3 regions of the Mycolicibacterium doricum genome follow, and region 2 is predicted to be linked to each of the others. Evidence: predicted binding sites of a transcription regulator. Region 2 holds the regulator's gene; each other region holds the start of a gene.

Region 1 (4,399 bases), 610 kb from region 2:
GTCGGCCATGAAATCCGACATCGGGCGGTCCTGGTCACCCAGCGCGGCCAGCACGTGCAGGGCGGCGAGCATTCCCGAGTCCGCACCCCAGAAGTCACGAAAGTAGTAGTGCGCCGAGTGTTCCCCGCCGAAGATCGCGCCCGTCTCGGCCATCAGCCCCTTGATGTAGGAATGCCCGACGCGCGAACGGACCGCCGTGCCGCCGCGCTCGGCCACGAGTTCGGGCACCGCGCGTGAGGTGATCAGGTTGTGGATGACCGTCGCGCCGATCTCCCGGCCCAGTTCGCGCCCGGCCACCAACGCGGTCACCGCCGACGGCGAGACGGCCTGCCCCTTCTCGTCGACGACGAAACAGCGGTCGGCGTCACCGTCGAAGGCCAGTCCGATGTCGGCGCCGGTTTGCAGGACGAAGGACTGCAGACCGACCAGGTTGGCGGAGTCCAGTGGGTTGGCCTCGTGGTTGGGGAAGGTGCCGTCGAGTTCGAAGAACAGCGGCAGCAGCGTGATCGACTCGATGGGGCCGAGGACCGCGGGCGTCGTGTGACCGGCCATCCCGTTGCCGGCGTCGACAGCCACGCGAAGGGATCGCCGCCTGGGTATCTCCACTAGAGATCGCAGAAATGCGCCATAGTCGGTCAGCACATCGCGCTCCGATGCGCTGCCGCGGGGACCGTGGTGGGCGGGCACGCCGTCTATGACCTGCTCGGCGATCTGCCCCAGCCCGGTGTCCCGCCCGACCGGTTTGGCGCCGGCGTGGCACAGTTTGATGCCGTTGTAAGCGGCGGGATTGTGGCTCGCGGTGAACATCGCACCGGGACAGTCCAGCAACCCGGAGGCGAAGTAGAGCTGATCGGTCGACGCCAGCCCGATGCGGACGACGTCGAGACCCTGGGCCAGCACACCGTGAGCGAAGGCCTCGGACAACGCCGGCGAACTAGACCGCATGTCGTGACCGATGACGATCTGGTTCGCGCAGTGTGCGACCAGCCGTGCGAAGGCTCCACCGACGTCGGCCACCAACGCCTCGTCGAGTTCCTCGCCAACCAGGCCACGAACGTCATACGCCTTGATGACGCGATGCACCGCCGCAGCCGGCCGAGACATACAACTCCTTGGAATCGGGGACGTTTCCGTCAGCCTATCCGCACCGGAGGATTCGTTCGCGAAGCTATGACGCCCTATTTGGGCCTATTCGGCGGGGTCGGGAAGCACGCGCAGGTGACCGCGCCGGCGGCCGGTCGGTTCGGGCCGCAACACCGGTGGTGCCAGCAACGCTCGACTCTGGGCGCCGCTCGTAGGATCGGAGAACCCGGGGACGACTCCCCCGCTGGCGGGTGCCGCCGAATCGCGTCCTTCTCGGACCGCGTCGGCCAGGGCGACGAGTTCGTCGTCGTCGGAGTGCGATGGCAGTGGCCCGGCGTGCCGGACGAGTTCCCACCCGCGCGGCGCGGTGATCCGGCTGGCGTGGCCCACGCACAGGTCCCACGAGTGCGGTTCGGACACGGTGGCCAGTGGACCGACGACAGCGGTGGAGTCGGAGTAGACGAACGTCAGCGTCGCCACCGCATAGTGGGGGCACCCGGGCCTGCAGCAGCGACGGGGAACATTCACGAACGGAAGGCTATCGCGGGACGAATGCCGCGCGGTGCCGGACACGCGCAGCGGCAGACGCGCCGATAGCCAACCGTTACGATCGGTGACCGTGGCCGAGGGCAACCGCTGGATCTCCCGCCGCGGTCGAGAGATGCGCGGCCCGCTGCTGCCGCCGACGGTGCCTGGGTGGCGCAGCCGAGCCGAGCGGTTCGACATGGCGGTGCTGGAGGCATACGAGCCGATCGAGCGGCGGTGGCAGGACCGGGTGTCCGGATTGGACGTCGCGGTCGACGAGATCCCGCGCATGGCGCCGAAGGATCCCGAGAATGTGCAGTGGCCGCCCGAAGTGGTGGGCGATGGGCCGGTAGCACTGGCCCGGTTGATACCGGCCGGCGTCGATGTCCGCGGCAACTCCACGCGGGCGCGGATCGTCTTGTTCAGGAAGCCGATCGAGCGTCGGGCCAAGGACTCCGACGAACTCGCCGAGCTGTTGCATGAGGTGCTCGTGGCTCAGGTGGCCACATATCTGGGGGTCGAACCCTCCGTCATCGACCCGACGATCGACGACGAGTAAGGCGGGGCACCCAACAGAGGAGCCAGGTTGGGGTCAGATGATGCCGCGTTTGAGGCGACGGCGCTCGCGCTCGGAGAGCCCGCCCCAGATTCCGAAGCGCTCGTCGTGGGCCAGCGCGTAGTCCAGGCACTCGTCCCGGACCTCGCAGCCGTGGCAGATCCGCTTGGCCTCGCGAGTCGACCCACCCTTCTCGGGGAAGAACGCCTCGGGATCGGTCTGAGCGCACAGCGCGCGCTCCTGCCATAGATCGTCGGCGTCCTCCGGCTCGGTGTCGACGTGTTCCGGAACCAGACTCAGCTGAGGCCGACCGATGGCCCCCATCGGTGCGGCTCCCGTGCCGTTCTGTGACGCCCTGCCGACGGAGCCGAGTAGCCGGCTGTCGAACCGCACCACGCGATCGAATTCGCCTTGCTCAAAAGACATTTCCCGCCCCTCCTCACTCAGTGTCGTAGATCCACGTGGCCCCACGAGGTGCTGGAGGGCCGACTCAATTCGAACATGTGATCGAATCTCGGTCTGCGACACCGAAATCGGCTGGCAAACCCGGGAAATGACACTGGTGTGATTACACACCGGTGAAACGCTGCGGTCAAGCGCTGGAACAGGAATTCATACCACCTCGTGACGGTTCCGCGGCGCGTCGGAAATCTCGGCGTGTCCGGCACGTGACCCCGGCATCCGCCCGGCCGCGAGGAGCGGTGCGACCTCGTCGAAGGCGAGCGCCTAGTCTCGTTCGGTGTGAAGGTGACGGTTCTGGTCGGCGGCGTCGGGGGGGCACGCTTTCTGCTCGGCGTGCAGCACCTGCTCGGTCTGGGCCAGTTCGCCCGGGACGGCGAACCGGACTCCGATGGCCACGAGTTGACCGCAGTGGTCAACGTCGGTGACGACACCTGGATGTTCGGGGTGCGGATCTGCCCGGACCTCGACACGTGCATGTACACCCTGGGCGGCGGTATCGACCCCGACCGCGGATGGGGGCACCGCGACGAAACCTGGCATGCCAAGGAGGAACTCGCCGCCTACGGCGTCCAGCCGGACTGGTTCGGACTCGGCGACCGCGACCTGGCCACCCATTTGGTGCGCAGCCAGATGCTGCGCGCAGGATATCCGCTGTCACAGGTCACCGAGGCGTTGTGCGACCGATGGAAACCCGGTGCCCGCCTGCTGCCCGCCAGCGACGACCGCAGCGAAACGCATGTGGTGATCACCGACCCGGACACCGGTGAGCGCCGTGCCATCCACTTCCAGGAGTGGTGGGTCCGATACCGCGCGAAGGTCCCCACCCACAGCTTCGCCGTCGTCGGCGCCGACAAGGCCACCACCGCCCCCGGCGTCACCGCGGCCATCGCCGACGCGGACGTCGTGCTGGTGGCCCCGTCCAACCCGGTGGTCAGCATCGGCTCCATCCTCTCCACCCCCGGCATCCGCGGCGCCCTCCGGTCGACACCGGCCAAGATCATCGGCTACTCGCCGATCGTCGCCGGAAAACCGTTGCGTGGCATGGCCGATGAGTGCCTGTCCGTGATCGGCGTCGCATCCACCTCCGAAGCGGTAGGCCGCCACTACGGCGCCCGGTCCGGCACCGGGATCCTCGATGCATGGCTCGTGCACGAGGGTGACAGCGCGCAGATCGACGGCGTGGAGGTCGCCGAGGTGCCGCTGTTGATGATGGACCCAGCCACCACCGCCGAGATGGTCCGCGCCGGCATCCGATTGGCCGGGGTGCCGCTGTGACCGAAAACGGCGGTTCCTCCGCGGGCACCGAACACGGCTCAGCCACGGTGGTCGAACTCCTGCCGGTGCCCGGGTTGCCGGAGTTCCGGCCCGGCGACGACCTGGCCGCCGCACTGGCGGCCGCCGCACCGTGGCTGCGCGACGGCGATGTCGTGGTGGTCACCAGCAAGGTGGTGTCCAAGTGCGAGGGCCGCATCGTCGCCGCACCGGAGGCACCTGAAGAGCGAGACGCGTTGCGCCGCAGACTGATCGACGCCGAAGCCGTGCGGGTCCTCGCCCGGAAGGGACGCACCTTGATCACGGAGAACGCCATCGGCATCATCCAGGCGGCCGCCGGGGTCGACGGTTCCAACGTCGACACCACCGAACTCGCCCTGCTGCCGGTCGATCCCGACGGGAGCGCCGCGCGCCTACGGACCGGCCTCGCCGAACGACTCGGCGTCACGGTCGGCATCGTGATCACCGACACGATGGGTAGGGCCTGGCGCAACGGTCAGG
Region 2 (4,399 bases):
TGACGGCCGGTCTGGCGGTGGGGGTGGCGGGTCTGTTCTGGGCGCCTCTGGCGACGGCTGACCCGGCCACCGAGGCCAACGACGCGATCACCGCGGCCTACGACGGCAGCGGTGGTATCACCGGTCCGCTCGGCGTGCGTCAAGGCGGCATCTATCCCGTCGGCGAGGGTTTCGGCCAGAACTTCGCGGCGGGCAAGATGTTCTTCACCCCGGCCACCGGCGCGCACTGGATGCAGGGCGCCGTCCTCGAGAGGTACGAGTCGCTCGGCGGACCGGCGGACGGTGACCTCGGCTTTCCCACGATCGACGAGGGTCCGGGCCGGGTCGGCCCGGACAGCCGGAACGTCACCTTCTCGGCCGCGGACAAGCCGGTGATCTTCTGGACACCGGGGACCGGTGCCCGCGTCGTGCGCGGTGCGATCAACGCCGCATGGGACCGGCTGGGCGGGTCGGCGGGCGGGCTCGGCGTGCCCGCGGAGGACGAGGTGTACCGCGGCGACGTGGTGTCCCAGCAGTTCACCGGCGGACAGCTGTCCTGGAACCGCACGGACAAGACTTTCACGACGGTTCCACCCGAACTCGCCGATCAACTGAAGGACCTGCCGATTCCCGAGGACGCCACATCGGCCATCGCGGCCGCCCGGCGCGCCGCGGGCGGCGCCCTGGGGCCGCTGGGCGCCAAGGACGGGCCGCAGTACGAGATCGGGGCTGGGGGAGTCGGCCAGAACTTCGTCGGCGGCAAGATCTTCTACACGCCGCAGACCGGGGCGAACGTGGTCACCGGTCAGGTGCTCGAGAAGTACGAGAGCGTGGGTGGGCCGGAGGGCGACCTCGGCTTCCCGACGAGCAGCGAAGCCGACGGTGGTCTGGGCTCCGACAGCCGCATCAGTACGTTCGCGGCAGAGGACAACCCGGTCATCTTCTGGACCCCGGATTACGGCGCCGTCATCGTACGTGGGGCGATGAACGCGGGGTGGTCGGAACTCGACGGCGCACAGGGACCGCTGGGCGCCCCCATGGCCGATCAGACGGAGAGCGGTGACGTCGTCACCCAGCGGTTCAGCGAAGGGGTGCTGTCCTACGACCGATCGACCGGCAGGTTCAGCACCGAGCCGGCGAACCTCGCCGCGCGGCTGGCCGGTCTCCAGGTGCCGGGCGAGGAGGTGCCGAAGGCTCCTGCGGAGCCGCAGTCGTCGGCGGCCGGTGGAGACGGCGAGTGGTTGAGCTGGCGGTGGAACTGGTGGTGGCTGCTGGCGCTGATCCCGGTGCTGCTCGTGGTCGGACTCGTCGCCGGCGCGCTGCTGTGGAACCGCCGTCGCGGCGACCGGGCCGGCCACTTCCGCGATGACGACGACATCGTCGACGACGCCGCCCGGTACCGGCCGTCCGGCCACGGGGTGTCTGATGCCGATGACGGCGACGAACGCCACGGCCGGTATCCCGGCGGGTACGGAGGACGCGACACGTCGGCGAACCCTTGGGACCTGCGTGACGAATCGGCCGAAGAGGCGGTCGAGAGGGTGGCGGCGGCGCGGGCTTCGGCGTCTGGCCCCGATGACCTGTTCGGTGGGCGGGACGATCTGGACTCGATCGACACCGCGCCGACGCGTATCGAGGCTGCGGTGAGCGACGAGACACGCGCGCAGTCCGCACTGGAGGAGCCGTCTCTACCCGCGCCCGCTGACGCGCTCAGAGCAGACACGACGGACGAGGAGCCGGTGGTGCCCGGCGGGTTCATGGCGGCGCCCTTCGTCGACGACGCGCCCAGCGGTAGACACGCGGCCATCGACATCGACGAGCCGGGCCCCGGCCGGACGGCGATCCAGCTGGCTGTCGACGGCTCCGATGAGCCGCCGGCGGGTTACCCGGTGAAGGCGGACACCAAGACGGGCCTCTACTGGGCGCCGGGCAGCCGCGGCTATGACGATGCGGTCGCCGAGATCTTCTTCCCAAGTGAGGATTTCGCGCGTACCAACGGGTTCGTGCGCGGCGCCTGAGCAGCCGTCAGATCTTGCGGATGACGGTGACGACTTTACCCAGCACGGCGGCGTCGTTGCCCAGGATGGGTTCGAACGCGGGATTGTGCGGCATCAGCCACACCTGCCCACGGCTGCGTTTGAAGGTCTTGACGGTGGCTTCGCCGTCGATCATGGCTGCGACGATGTCGCCGTTGTCGGCGACCGCCTGTTGTCGGACGACGACCCAATCTCCGTCGCAGATGGCGGCGTCGATCATCGAGTCGCCCACCACCTTGAGCAGGAACAGCGAGCCCTCACCGACGAGTTCGCGCGGCAGCGGGAACACGTCCTCGACCGCTTCCTCCGCCAGGATCGGCCCGCCGGCCGCGATCCGGCCGAGCACCGGTACGAACGTCGGTTCGGGTAGCGCATCGCTGCCGACGACATCGGTGGTAACCACCGGCGCGGCCGGCTGGTCGGAGAGGCGTACATCGACGGCCCGGGGCCGGTTCGGGTCACGCCGCAGGTAGCCCTTGCGTTCGAGCGTGCGGAGCTGGTGTGCCACCGAGGACGTCGACGTCAGTCCGACAGCGTCGCCGATCTCTCGGATGCTCGGGGGGTAGCCGCGGCTGGTCACCGAGGCGCGAATGACCTCCAGAATGGTGCGTTGTCGCTCGGTCAGGCCGGCGTCTGTGCCGCGGCGCCCGCCGGTGCCGGTTTCGCTGCTGTCGTCGATCATGGGGCTGAATCTAGTCTCCCGACCTCCGATGATCAAACATTTGTTCGACGCATGTCGCGCCGGATCCCCGGGGCGGCAACGGCACCGATGTAGCGGCAACGGCACCGATGTACTTGTCGGACCCTTCACTTATCGTCTGCAACAGTTCGATCACACGTTCTACCATCGAACATACGATCGACTATATTCGAACACACAGGCGATTACCACAGGAAGGGCGCGCGCATGACGATCCTCGAAGTGAGGCAGACCCCGCAATATCCGGCCGCACGCGGTGTGCGCCGGGCGTCGGATGTTCGGCGGCCGGGCACTCGGCGGCCGGGCACTCGACGGCCGGGCGCGGGTCGTCCCGCCGGTGCCGCCCTGCGGCACCGGGGCACCGGGGTGCTCATCTCCCGCGCGTCGCATCGCCGCCGCCCCGTCACGCCCGCGACGACAGTGCTTCTCGCGCTGGTGGCCGCCGGGATCACCGTGTGGCTCGGGCTGGTCGCCAACCTGGGCGGGGTGGCGCGCCAGCAGGACTCGGTGCCCGCGGAACTGGCGGTGGTGCAGGTGCAGGGCGGGGAGAGCCTGCATCAGGTCGCGCAGCGGGTCGCCCCGGACGCCCCGATCGGTGCTGTCGTCGAGCGGATCCGTGAACTCAACGAGCTCGACTCGGCGGCGATCGATGCCGGCCAGATGCTGATCTCCCCTGTCGGCTGACGGGTGCCGTGGACAGGGGGATTTCGGTGCTGGGCCCCCACGCTGCTCCCGGCGCCGCATGTCGGGTGGCCACCGACCCGAGCCGTCGGCGGCGAGGATGCCATCCGGGTACGCTCGGAGAGGTTCGAAAGGCGTACCCGGCGGTTTGGCGAAGGAGCGGTGATGCACTGTCCGTTCTGTCGTCATCCCGATTCGCGTGTCGTCGACTCTCGGGAGACCGACGAAGGTCAGGCCATCCGGCGCCGCCGCTCCTGTCCGGAGTGCGGCCGGCGGTTCACCACGGTGGAGACCGCGGTGCTCGCGGTCGTCAAGCGCAGCGGTGTGACAGAACCGTTCAGCCGAGAGAAGGTCATCAAGGGTGTCCGCCGGGCGTGCCAGGGGCGCCAGGTCGACGACGACGCGCTCAATCTGCTCGCCCAGCAGGTCGAGGACGCGGTCCGGGCGACCGGTTCCCCCGAGGTACCCAGCCACGAGGTGGGTCTGGCGATCCTCGGTCCGCTGCGTGAGCTCGACGAGGTCGCCTATCTGCGGTTCGCCTCGGTATACCGATCCTTCGAGTCCGCAGCCGATTTCGAACGCGAGATCGAAGCTTTGCGCGCCCACCAGGACGTCACGCGGTCGGGCTGACCGGGAATCAGTCCAGGCGACGCCTGCTGTCGGCGATGACGCGGCCGGCGATGCTGACCCAGCCGTCGGGGCTCCATGCGGTGTGGATCACCGAGCCCTTACCCTGCACGATCGTCAGATCGCGGCTGAGGTGATCGGTGATGCGCACCGCCGCAGCTCCGGTCGCCTCATCTTCGGGCACTCCGAGACCCGGGGCGAACATACGCGCTCGAATGTGTCCGGCGCCGCGGTCGGTCCAGGTCCACAGGTAGTGATGGGCGTCGTCGGGATAGTCGCCGGGGTCTGCGGCGGCCAACGCCTCGCGGGACTGCAGGTCGTGGATCGCAAACTCCGGCGCCCAGTCGGAGCGCGCCCTGACCACAGTCAGGTGGCC
Region 3 (4,399 bases), 750 kb from region 2:
CGACCCCGGTGTCCACATCGGCGAAAACCGGTATCGCCGCCGAAGACCCGCTGCCCTGGGTGGTCACGGGCAGAGGATACGCCCGCCCCCGTCACTCCCTCGCGGAGCGGGCGTAGCTCTCGACACAGCTCAGTGCCGCCAACTGGTCGGCGGTCAGGCCGGCCAACCCGAACTGGGCGGCCGCGAGCGCCGCCGTCGCCGCGTCCGTCAGTGTCCGCCCCTCTTCGGTAATGCTGACCAGCGTCGCCCGGCGGTCGGTCGGGTGGGCGCGGCGCACGACCAGATCGCGTTCGGCGAGCCGCTCGGTGGCGGTGCTCACCGTGGTGGCGTGCACGAACAGTTCCCTGGCCACCGCCCCGAGCAGGCAGGTGCCCGTCTCGGTGGACTCCAGCTGCTTGAGGATCTGGAAATCGATCAGCCGCAGCGCGAAGCCGTACTTGAGTTCCTGGTCGACGACTGCTGTCATCGACCGGCAGAGCAACAGCACCGAGCGCATCGCCTGCCAGCCCGCGGGTTCGGCCATGCCTATTCGTTATCCAGAATTCCGCCGTTCAACCGGAAAGACAGTGTCCGATTCACACCGAGAAGTGTCCGATTCACACCCAGAAGTGTCCGATTCACACCGAGAAGGGAGTGTCCATGCCGACCTGGCATTCACCACCGAGAGCAGCCACCACATCGACCGGACGGGTCCGGCGCCCGACTCGTCATCGAGGGCGGCACCGCGCAGTATCGACCTTGATTTCGTCAAGCGCCGGTGAAAACCGCCTCCGATTGACAGGATTGAAATCCGCGGCGTTCCCCGGACGTGCGAGATGGGCGGTGGTTCGGTCATGAGGTTGGTCGTCGGTTATCTCGCCACCCCCGGCGGCGCAGACGCACTCGCACTGGGAATCCGCCTGGCCCGGACGCTCGGCGCGGAACTCGACGTCTGCATCATGCTGTCCGACCGGGCGTTGCCGGCCATGGTTCCCACCGGTGAGAACGACGATCTGCTGGGCAGTCAGGCCGAGAAGTGGCTGGCCGACGCCATGGCCTCGGTGCCCACCGACGTGTCGGTGCACAGCCACATCGTGTACACCGACTCCACCGCCGACGGACTCATCACCGAAGCGGCCCGGCTCGCCGCCGACGCGATCGTGGTGGGCGGATCGGGCGGTGGCCTGGCCGGGAGCTACTCGCTCGGGTCGGTGGTCAACCAGCTACTGCACTCGGCGCCAATGCCGGTGGCGGTGGCACCGCGCGGCATGCGCGACTCACCGGTCCAGCGTGTCCGGGAAGTGTCGTGCGCGATCGGCCGCCGTGAAGGCACGGATCTGCTGCTCGAGCACGCGGTGCGGTTCAGCTCGGCGGCGGGCACACCGCTGCGGCTGATCTCCCTCGTGGCGCTCGATCCGACGTTCGACGTGCTGCGCGGCGACGTCGACGCGGTGCGGCACCAGGCGCGCGACCACGCCGCCCAGACCCTGGAAGCGGCGCGACGCGCTTTGCCGGCGAACATCCCGGTGACCTCCACAATCGTCGACGGACGCGGCGTCGAGGACGCGGTCGGTAAGCTGGACTGGCACGACGGCGACCTCATCATGGTGGGCTCCAGCCGGTTGAGTGCGCCGCGGCGGCTGTTCCTCGGCTCGACGGCTGCGAAGATGCTGCGCGTCCTGCACGTGCCGATGGTGGTCATCCCGCGTGAGCAATTCACCCCCGAAGACCTGCCCTAGCCGCGCAGGCCGTGATCGCCGTGTTCGTGCAGCAGCCCGCCGGGCTGGCGTGTCGCACGGCGCTGTAGAACTGCTCGTCGAAGCAGGGCTGGTCCTCGCCTTCGTCTTTCCGAGCACTACACCAATCGAATGTACGTTCGATACACTGGAGTGGTGAGCTGGTTCAACGGGCCCCCGAGCTGGTCGGAGATGGAGCGGGTGCTGAACGGCAAGCCCCGCCGCGCCGGCGAGTCCCTGGGCGAACCTCCCGGCGACGGCGGGGACAGCCCGGCGTGGTCGCGCAAACGCGGCGCCTACCAGGCGCCGAAGGTGCCTCGGTCGGGCGGCGTGGTGCCGTACGCCGAACTCCACGCCCACTCGGCGTACAGCTTCCTCGACGGCGCCGGTACTCCGGAGGAGCTTGTCGAGGAGGCCGCCCACCTGGACCTGCAGGCCATCGCGTTGACCGACCACGACGGGCTCTACGGAGTCGTCCGGTTCGCCGAGGCGGCCAAGGAACTCGGCATGCGCACGGTGTTCGGCGCTGAGCTGTCGCTGGGCAACACCGCCCGCACCGAGGTGCCCGATCCACCCGGACCTCACCTGCTGGTGCTGGCCCGCGGTCCGGAGGGATACCGCCGGCTGTCGCGCGAGATCGCCAAGGCACACCTCGCCGGGGGCGAGAAGGGCAAGCCCCGCTACGACTACGACGGGCTCACCGAGGCCGCGGGCGGTCACTGGCACATCCTCACCGGCTGCCGCAAAGGCCATGTTCGGCAAGCGCTCTCAGAGGGCGGGCCGGAGGCGGCCGAGAAAGCCCTCGCCGATCTGGTGGACCGGTTCGGTAGCGACCGGGTCAGCGTCGAGCTGACCCACCACGGCAATCCCCTTGACGACGAACGCAACGCGGCGCTCACCGAACTGGCACCGCGCTTCGGCCTGAACGTGATCGCCACCACAGCAGCGCATTTCGCCGAACCGTCACGTGGACGGCTGGCGATGGCGATGGGGGCGATCCGGGCCCGCCGCTCGATCGACGAGGCGGCCGGCTACCTCGCTCCACTCGGTGGTTCCCATCTGCGCTCGGGAGAGGAGATGGCCAGGCTGTTCGCACACTGCCCGCAGGCCGTCACCGCCGCCGCCGACCTGGGGGAGCAATGCGCGTTCGGGCTGGCTCTGATCGCCCCGAAACTGCCGCCGTTCGACGTGCCGCCCGGCCACACCGAGGACAGCTGGCTGCGGCACCTGGTGATGCTCGGTGCCCGCAATCGCTACGGCCCTCCGGAGCGGGCGCCGCAGGCCTACGCCCAGATCGAGCACGAACTCCGGATCATCGAGAAGCTCACCTTCCCCGGGTATTTCCTCGTCGTCCACGACATCACCCGGTTCTGCAAGGAGAACGGCATCCTCGTCCAGGGCCGCGGCTCGGCGGCCAACTCCGCGGTGTGCTATGCGCTGGGGGTGACCAACGTCGACCCGGTCGCCAACGAGCTGCTGTTCGAACGGTTCCTGTCCCCGGCCCGCGACGGTCCGCCCGACATCGACATCGACATCGAATCCGATCTACGCGAGAAGGCGATCCAGTACGTCTACGACCGGTACGGCCGTGACTACGCCGCCCAGGTCGCCAACGTCATCACCTACCGCGGTCGCAGCGCCATCCGCGACATGGCCCGTGCCCTCGGCTTCTCCCAAGGGCAGCAGGATGCCTGGAGCAAGCAGCTCAGTAAGTGGAACGGGCTGGCCGACTCACCGGACATCGAGGGCATCCCCGAACCGGTGGTGGATCTGGCGTTGCAGATCTCGAATCTACCGCGACATATGGGTATCCACTCGGGTGGCATGGTGGTCTGCGACCGGCCGATCGCCGACGTGTGCCCCGTCGAATGGGCCCGCATGGCCAACCGCAGCGTGCTGCAGTGGGACAAGGACGACTGCGCGGCCATCGGTCTGGTGAAGTTCGACATGCTCGGGCTCGGCATGCTCTCTGCGCTGCACTACTGCATCGACCTGGTGCGCGAACACCAGGGCCTCGACGTCGACCTGGCCAAACTCGACCTGTCCGAAGGGGCGGTCTACGAGATGCTGCAGCGCGCCGATTCGGTCGGCGTGTTCCAGGTGGAGTCCCGGGCGCAGATGGCCACGCTGCCGCGCCTGAAGCCACGGGTGTTCTACGACCTGGTGGTCGAGGTCGCGCTGATCCGGCCGGGGCCGATCCAGGGTGGTTCGGTCCACCCGTACATCAAGCGGCGCAACGGGGAAGAGGTTGTCACCTACGACCACCCGTCCATGGAGAATGCGCTACGCAAGACGCTGGGTGTGCCGCTGTTTCAGGAACAGTTGATGCAACTCGCCGTCGACTGCGCCGGGTTCACCGCCGCCGAGGCCGACCAACTGCGCCGCGCCATGGGGTCGAAGCGTTCGACGGAGAAAATGCGACGGCTCCGGGGCCGGTTCTACGACGGTATGCGCCAACGGCACGGCATCACCGGCGAGGTGGCCGACCGGATCTACGACAAGCTGGAAGCCTTCGCGAATTTCGGCTTCCCGGAAAGTCATTCGCTGTCCTTCGCGTCGTTGGTGTTCTACTCTTCGTGGTTCAAGCTGCACCACCCTGCGGCATTCTGTGCCGCGCTGCTGCGCGCGCAGCCGATGGGGTTCTACTCCCCGCAGTCACTGGTGGCCGACGCGCGCAGACACGG

Evidence for each region. Region 2 encodes LexA, which represses DNA repair genes until DNA is damaged. Its sites were predicted from a motif close to CGAACANNTGTTCG; they were not measured.
Region 1: cofD (2-phospho-L-lactate transferase) is a predicted target of LexA. The motif match lies at 2,661-2,674, and genes of this name have one in related genera.
Region 3: G6N07_RS03835 (error-prone DNA polymerase) is a predicted target of LexA. The motif match lies at 1,845-1,858, and genes of this name have one in related genera.

Annotation. Positions count from the first base shown of each region.
Region 1 covers NZ_AP022605.1:896,796-901,194, reverse strand. Annotated here, with positions in the region: gene G6N07_RS04540 (phosphomannomutase/phosphoglucomutase) at 1-1,104, opposite strand, end outside; gene G6N07_RS04535 (DUF3499 domain-containing protein) at 1,189-1,611, opposite strand; gene G6N07_RS04530 (metallopeptidase family protein) at 1,745-2,167, shown strand; gene G6N07_RS04525 (WhiB family transcriptional regulator) at 2,201-2,488, opposite strand; gene cofD (2-phospho-L-lactate transferase) at 2,906-3,901, shown strand; gene G6N07_RS04515 (coenzyme F420-0:L-glutamate ligase) at 3,898-4,399, shown strand, end outside.
Region 2 covers NZ_AP022605.1:1,511,396-1,515,794, forward strand. Annotated here, with positions in the region: gene G6N07_RS07535 (LGFP repeat-containing protein) at 1-1,997, shown strand, start outside; gene lexA (transcriptional repressor LexA) at 2,005-2,697, opposite strand; gene G6N07_RS07545 (LysM peptidoglycan-binding domain-containing protein) at 2,923-3,399, shown strand; gene nrdR (transcriptional regulator NrdR) at 3,562-4,026, shown strand; gene G6N07_RS07555 (PhzF family protein) at 4,034-4,399, opposite strand, start outside.
Region 3 covers NZ_AP022605.1:758,374-762,772, forward strand. Annotated here, with positions in the region: gene G6N07_RS03825 (MarR family winged helix-turn-helix transcriptional regulator) at 92-523, opposite strand; gene G6N07_RS03830 (universal stress protein) at 834-1,718, shown strand; gene G6N07_RS03835 (error-prone DNA polymerase) at 1,872-4,399, shown strand, end outside.